2 linked regions of the Prochlorococcus marinus str. NATL2A genome follow. Each later gene encodes a partner of the first gene's protein in a complex. Links are inferred from orthologs where the notes say so. Each region holds a gene or a part of one and is shown in the gene's direction. Other genes may lie near its edges. The genes, in order: hisF and hisH.

What was found.
Region 2: the proteins of hisF (region 1) and hisH are in contact, whole or in part, in a crystal structure (PDB 6RU0), measured with the Thermotoga maritima proteins. The link is inferred for Prochlorococcus marinus str. NATL2A from one-to-one orthologs. Residues at the interface, in WP_004080486.1 of Thermotoga maritima: Met1, Leu2, Ala3, Arg5, Ser40, Glu41, Asp45, Glu46, Ala70, Glu71, Ile73, Asp74, Ile75, Pro76, Phe77, Asp98, Lys99, Ser122, Gln123, Glu161, Thr195, Leu196, Asn247, Arg249, Glu251; in WP_004080484.1 of Thermotoga maritima: Asn15, Arg18, Arg22, Arg117, Leu118, Pro119, His120, Met121, Gly122, Trp123, Asn124, Asn134, Gly135, Tyr136, Tyr138, Val140, Tyr158, Glu180, Lys181, Ser182, Ser183, Lys184, Ile185.

What each region holds. Positions count from the first base shown.
Region 1 is NC_007335.2:426,284-429,526, forward strand. The notes cover bases 42-2,954. They hold hisF (imidazole glycerol phosphate synthase subunit HisF), read left to right. Parts: upstream 42-1,069; coding sequence 1,070-1,840; downstream 1,841-2,954. Other genes in these bases: chlG (chlorophyll synthase ChlG), read right to left, coding at 42-780; petP (cytochrome b6f subunit PetP), read right to left, coding at 796-1,017; ubiE (bifunctional demethylmenaquinone methyltransferase/2-methoxy-6-polyprenyl-1,4-benzoquinol methylase UbiE), read left to right, coding at 1,923-2,621; PMN2A_RS02280 (DUF721 domain-containing protein), read right to left, coding at 2,633-2,954. In the rest of the region: more of chlG, read right to left, coding at 1-41; more of PMN2A_RS02280, read right to left, coding at 2,955-3,115; PMN2A_RS02285 (PspA/IM30 family protein), read left to right, coding at 3,189-3,243.
Region 2 is NC_007335.2:1,190,586-1,193,803, forward strand. What follows is about bases 1-2,888. They hold hisH (imidazole glycerol phosphate synthase subunit HisH), read left to right. Parts: upstream 1-1,073; coding sequence 1,074-1,703; downstream 1,704-2,888. Other genes in these bases: PMN2A_RS06620 (GuaB3 family IMP dehydrogenase-related protein), read left to right, coding at 1-479; trxA (thioredoxin), read left to right, coding at 696-1,019; rsmD (16S rRNA (guanine(966)-N(2))-methyltransferase RsmD), read left to right, coding at 1,726-2,316; petG (cytochrome b6-f complex subunit V), read right to left, coding at 2,297-2,416; PMN2A_RS06640 (c-type cytochrome), read left to right, coding at 2,472-2,861. In the rest of the region: more of PMN2A_RS06645, read left to right, coding at 2,889-3,218. UniProt on the Escherichia coli protein: IGPS catalyzes the conversion of PRFAR and glutamine to IGP, AICAR and glutamate. The HisH subunit catalyzes the hydrolysis of glutamine to glutamate and ammonia as part of the synthesis of IGP and AICAR.

The sequences.
Region 1 (3,243 bases):
AGATGCAAAATGTTGTCCTATAGCTATTAAAACTACTACCATTGCCAGCTGAAAGATATCTATCATTCCTGCGCTAATACGACTTGCATTTTTAATACCAAAAACAACAGGAAGTGATTCAAGCCCAAGGCTTTTATCCCCTTCCACGCTTTTAAAATCATTTATCACCGCAATCCCTAGACCTGACAAGCTGTAGGCAAGAGTAAGCAGGGCCGTTGTCCACGTTAAATGTCCAAATAGAGCCTGTCCAGCCCACCAAGGAAGAGCTATATAGCTCGCACCAAGTGCATAATTACCAAGCCAACCATTTTGTTTAAGTTTTAAAGGTGGTGCTGAGTAAATAAAACTTACAAATGAACCTCCCAAAGCCAAAAGAAGGACGGAAGGAATCGTGTGATGTGCCCACAAATCTAATAAATAGGCAACTCCAAGACCGGCTATTAGTAAAACCCAAATTTGACATTTTACTTGGAACAGAGAAATTGCCCCTGAAGGTATTGGTCTATTAGGTTCATTTATTGCATCAATTTCTCTATCAAAGTAATCATTTATTGTTTGGGTATATCCAGTTAAGAGTGGGCCGCTCATAAACATGCAACTTATCGAAGCAAGAATGTTGCTTAATTCCCAGTGATAATTGCCACTGGCCGCTGCTCCACATATGACTCCCCATAACAAGGGAATCCATGTGATGGGCTTCATCAATTGCAAACGAAGCTTCCATATGTTTGTTGTTTCAGAACCTCCTTTTATCCCAAGGAGTTGCCTAGCATCGCTCACTTTGTAATCTCAGGGTTAAGAAACTTCATCTTCGAAGAACCAATGTTTGCTCCCGTCATTCATTTTAATAACCACACCAATTCCACCCCTTCCATCTGTCATCTTATAATCGATTACAGTGCCTCTTGGGTCTTCTGATAGTTGGTCTATCAAATAAGAAGGTATGCGGTCCTGGACACGTTCAATATTAACTTTAATTTTTGAACCTATCCTTGAAAGGGAGGTTGGCTTAGCCATGGAATTAAATTACTTGATTTCGGCACCTTAACAGTTCCTCCGTTTAAAAATCATGGTTGCTTTAAGATTGATTCCTTGTCTTGATGTTTCAAACGGACGGGTAGTGAAGGGGGTTAACTTTGTTGGATTGCGTGATGCAGGTGATCCAGTTGAATTGGGATGTAGATATAGCAAGGCTGGAGCAGATGAATTGGTCTTCCTTGACATAACAGCTACATACGAGAAAAGATCTACTTTGGTTGATATGGTTAGACGAACATCCGAATCAGTAACCATTCCTTTCACTGTTGGTGGCGGAATAAGTTCATTGAATGGAATTAATGAATTGCTACGAGCAGGAGCTGACAAAGTAAGTTTAAACTCTAGTGCTGTTAAAGACCCTTCGTTGATTTCTAAAGGGGCAAATCGTTTTGGATCTCAATGTATTGTGGTCGCAATAGATGCAAAAAAGAACAAAAATATTCCTAATAAGTGGGACGTTTATGTGAGTGGGGGAAGGAATAATACTGGCTTAGATGCGATTGAATGGGCAGAAAAAGTTTTTGAGATGGGAGCAGGTGAAATTCTATTAACCTCCATGGACGGTGATGGAACTCAAAATGGTTATGACATAGAACTCACTAAATGTATTGCTGATAAAGTTCCAATACCAGTAATAGCTTCGGGAGGCGCTGGTTGCTTGAGGCACATTAAAGAGGCTTTTACTCTTGGGAAATCTTCAGCTGCTCTTTTGGCTTCTTTATTGCATGATGGACAATTAACTATCAGAGAAATAAAAGAATATTTGATTAAGGAAAATTTACCTATAAGACCAATTGAATGATAAATATTCTCATCAAAGGATGTAAAATCGATGTTTTTAACCTTAAAATTTTTTTGCTATCTAAGTTTTTTTCTGTATTTACATGAGGCCTGGTAATACTAAAGCTATAGAAGAAATGTTTAATTCAATTTCTTCAAAATATGATTTTTTAAATGATATATTTAGCTTTGGATTGCATAGGTTTTGGAAAACAAGATTATTGGATATTCTTAATCCAACTTTTGGAGAGAAATGGATAGATCTTTGTTGTGGAACTGGCGATATGTCAATACTTTTGGCTAGATATATAAAAAGTTCTAAAAATATTACTGGAATAGATTCAGCTTCTCAAGCATTAGTAGTTGCGAGGGAAAGATCTAAGCAAAACTATTCTTCAATTGAATGGATAAATGGTGATGCTCTAGAAACAAATCTCACATCTCATCAATTTGATGGCCTTTTAATGGCCTATGGCTTAAGGAATCTTTCCAGCCCTTATTCAGGCCTTGAAGAGGCTTTTAGAATTTTGAAACCAGGAGGAAGAGCTGGGATATTAGATTTTAGATCTTTTGAAGGAACCTCTATACAAGGGCTATTCCAAAAGATTTATTTAAGTTTTTATGTTGTTCCAATTTCATCTCTTTTCGGTTTAGGAAAAGAATATTCATATATAAAAAAAAGCTTAGTTAACTTTCCCTCTGGTGAAAAACAAATTCATTTGGCACTTTCTGCGGGCTTCAAAAAAGCAAAATACCAAACATTAGCAATGGGACAAATGGGGATTTTATTACTTGAAGCCTGAATCAAAATCGTTCAATCTATTCTCAATTCTTTTCTTCTACAAAAACTACATTTACCCCATAATTTAACTTCTCCCTTGGGAGATGGGACTTTGCAAATAGGACAATTGGTGATTCCAGTCTTATCAGTTCTACTTGGGTGCTTTTCCCATATTTCTTTTTCACTCTCCCTTGTAACTAAATCTTTGGGGTAATGTTGTCTAATCCGAATCTCTTTTATTTGATAGCCATATGATTTTAAAGACGCAATTAATTCTAAGCGGTTGTACTGGATAGCCTGTCTCCACTGAGGATGACTTGCTCCAATCGTTAAAATTTTATTTTGAATATTGAGTGGTGTGCTATTAAATGCGAGTTGTTCCCCAGCTATTGCTACCCAATCTTGAATAAGTCCCCCGACATTCCCTTTCCATGAAGACTTGATTTCCTCTAAACATGTATAAATTGACTGCTCTTTTTTTTCTTTTTTTTTATGCTTTAAGTCTTCTAAAATCAATTTTAATTAGACACTATTGGTGAGTTAGTGCTTAAATCTAGCTAATATTTTCTAGATTGCATAAAAAATCCTAATGGGATTATTCGATAGGTTAAGTCGATTGATAAGGGCAAATCTAAATGCTTTTG
Region 2 (3,218 bases), 760 kb from region 1 along the record:
GAGTTGGAATTCCTCAAGCAACTGCTATTTCTGATTGCGCTGCTGCAAGGGATGATTTTCAAAAAGAAAGTGGGAAATATGTCCCAATTATTGCTGATGGAGGAATTATCACTGGTGGGGATATTTGCAAATGCATAGCATGTGGTGCTGATTCAGTGATGATTGGTTCCCCTATCGCAAGATCTCATGAGGCTCCAGGTAAAGGTTTTCATTGGGGTATGGCAACACCAAGTCCTGTTCTACCAAGAGGTACAAGGATTCAAGTTGGAACAACCGGTAGTTTAAAAAGTATTCTTTGTGGACCAGCAATTCTTGATGATGGAACCCACAATTTGTTAGGAGCAATAAAAACCTCAATGGGAACTCTAGGCGCGACTAATATCAAGGAAATGCAAAATGTTGAGGTAGTTATCGCACCTTCTTTGTTAACAGAAGGAAAGGTTTACCAAAAGGCGCAACAGCTTGGAATGGGAAAATAAAGCTACCGAAAGATTTCAGAATTAAATACAATGGCTACAATTGAGTAGTGAGAGCCTTTGCTCTCACACTCCTCACACTTAAAAATGCCCGACTTGTTCGGGTTTTTCCTATTAAAAGGGGCCTAATGAATATTCAAACTTCGTTTAAAAATGGCAGCAAAACTTTTTATAGGCAAAATACAATTGTTATGATCAAGTTCTTAAGACTTCTAAGGTATGTCCACAGCTTCTGCAGTAACTGATTCCTCTTTCGAACAAGAAGTCCTCCAGAGCGATGTTCCTGTTTTGGTTGATTTTTGGGCACCTTGGTGCGGACCATGCAGAATGGTTGCTCCAATTGTCGAAGAGATCTCAAAAGACTTTGAAGGCAAAATAAAAGTTTACAAATTGAATACCGATGAGAATCCTAATGTTGCTAGTCAGTATGGGATAAGAAGCATCCCAACGCTGATGATCTTTAAAGGAGGTCAGAAAGTAGATACCGTTGTGGGAGCAGTCCCTAAAGCCACCCTCTCAGGAACAATTTCCAAACATCTCTAATCCCAAAATTTAGAATTTCTAGAGCCCATTTCAAATGATTCATAGGTAAATCTTTTGACAAAAATTGGATTAATAGATTATGGAATGGGTAATCTTTTTTCCGTTCAACAAGCATTTAAAAGGTTTAATCAGCCTTTAGATATTATTTCTGATATCAAAACACTTCAGTCTTGTGATGCTTTAATTCTTCCAGGAGTTGGTGCTTTTGATCCCGCAATGATGAATTTAAGAAAAACTGAACTAGTACCTTCAATAATTGACTGGGTAAATAATGGTAAACCACTTTTTGGAATTTGTTTAGGATTACAGCTTTTATTTGAGGCTAGTGATGAAGGGACTTCAGAAGGATTAGGAGTTATCAAAGGTCATATTCGCAGATTACCTCAAGAAAAAGACGAAAGGATTCCGCATATTGGTTGGTCTCCAATATATAAAACAAATGAATGTCCTATTCTAGAAAATTATCCTGGTTCTAATTGGATGTATTTCGTCCATTCCTACTCAGCATGTCCTTTAGAACCAAAACATACCGTAGCTGTAACAAAATTTGGTAAAACTGATGTCTCATCTATGGTCTGGCATAAAAATACTGGTGCCTGTCAGTTTCATCCCGAAAAGTCAGGAGTCGCAGGACAAAAAATTATTTTTAATTGGATTAATTGGTTAAAAAAAAACAAATTTTAGTTTGAAAGGGAAATTGAAATTAATGTCTGGGAAAAGGATAGAAAGTCCTTTAAGCCAAAAGACAAGACCAACCTCCTCAAAAGTAAGAGAGGCACTAATAAATATTCTTGGGAACAAGCTTAGAGGAGCAAGTTGGCTAGATCTTTGCAGTGGAAGTGGAGCAATGGCATGTGAGGCTCTGCAAAAAGGAGTAAAGAGGGTTCTTGCAATTGAAAAGCAGAGGGAAACTGCAAAAATATGCAAAAAAAACCTTATTGATGTATCAAATACTATGGATCAATCAATACATATTGAAGTCATTTGCAATGAATTGATCTCATTTCTCAAAAAAGGACCAAAAAGTCAAAAAATTCAGTTTGTTAAAAATTGCCAAAATCCTGAAAAATTTGCTGAAAAATTTGATTTTGTTTTTCTAGATCCTCCATACGAATCTGAAGTATATGAAATTACTCAAGAACTTTTATTATCTAAAGAATGGATTAAAGAATCAACTACTTTGATATGCGAATGCTCGTCAAAATCAATACCAAGAATACATAATGGGTGGAAATTAAATAAAGAGAAATTTTATGGAAGCACCTCTCTCATTTTTCTTATTCCCAATCAGGCATAGAACTGCTCCGACGGTACTGATTCCATGCACTAACAAAAAGGCCTAATAATGTTATGGGAACTAGTCCAAGAACAATCCCACATAGCAGAGGCTCAATCATTGGCTCGTACTTTTATGATTAATAATCCCAATTCTTTCATGTCAAAGAGGTTTTAGTGAATCTTCCGTCATCAAAAGCATTAATTAAGGAGAACCAAGAAATTAGCTCTTGGAGAATATTTTTATTAACTTCTGCCACTCTAATCCTATTAATTTTTTTTTGGAGAATGGGGGATTTCAAGCAAGATCCTTTCATAACTGAAACTTTATCTATTCAAGGTGACTCTTTGTCAGGAAGTAAATTATTCAAAATCAATTGTGTCGGTTGCCATGGGATCTCAGCTCAAGGTTTTGTAGGGCCCGACCTCCATGAAGCGACTCAAGAAATGAGTGATAAAAAGATTATTAATCAAGTTATTCGAGGATTGACTCCACCAATGCCAAGTTTTGAAATCGAACCTCAATCAATGGCTGATCTGCTGGAGTATATGCATTCACTCAATTAATAGTGGCTATAAATAAAACTCTAAAAGTAATACTTGTCGAGCCAGCGGGGCCAATCAATGTTGGGAGTGTTGCAAGACTCTGTGAAAACTTTAGTGTTCATGAATTACGACTAGTTTCACCTAAATGCGATTATTTAGCTCAAGAAGCAAAAAAGATGGCTGTAAGAGGATTGAAGATCTTAGAGAAAGCAAAAGTGTATGAAGATCTAAATTCAGCACTTTCAGACTGTTCAAGAATTATTGCCACTTGCGGTAGAAAAGAACATGGAGAAATCCCTCTTAATTCAAATAAAGATGCTTTGAGCTGGGGTCTTAAATCAGAAAGAGAAGATACAATAGCTTTAGTTTTTGGAAGAG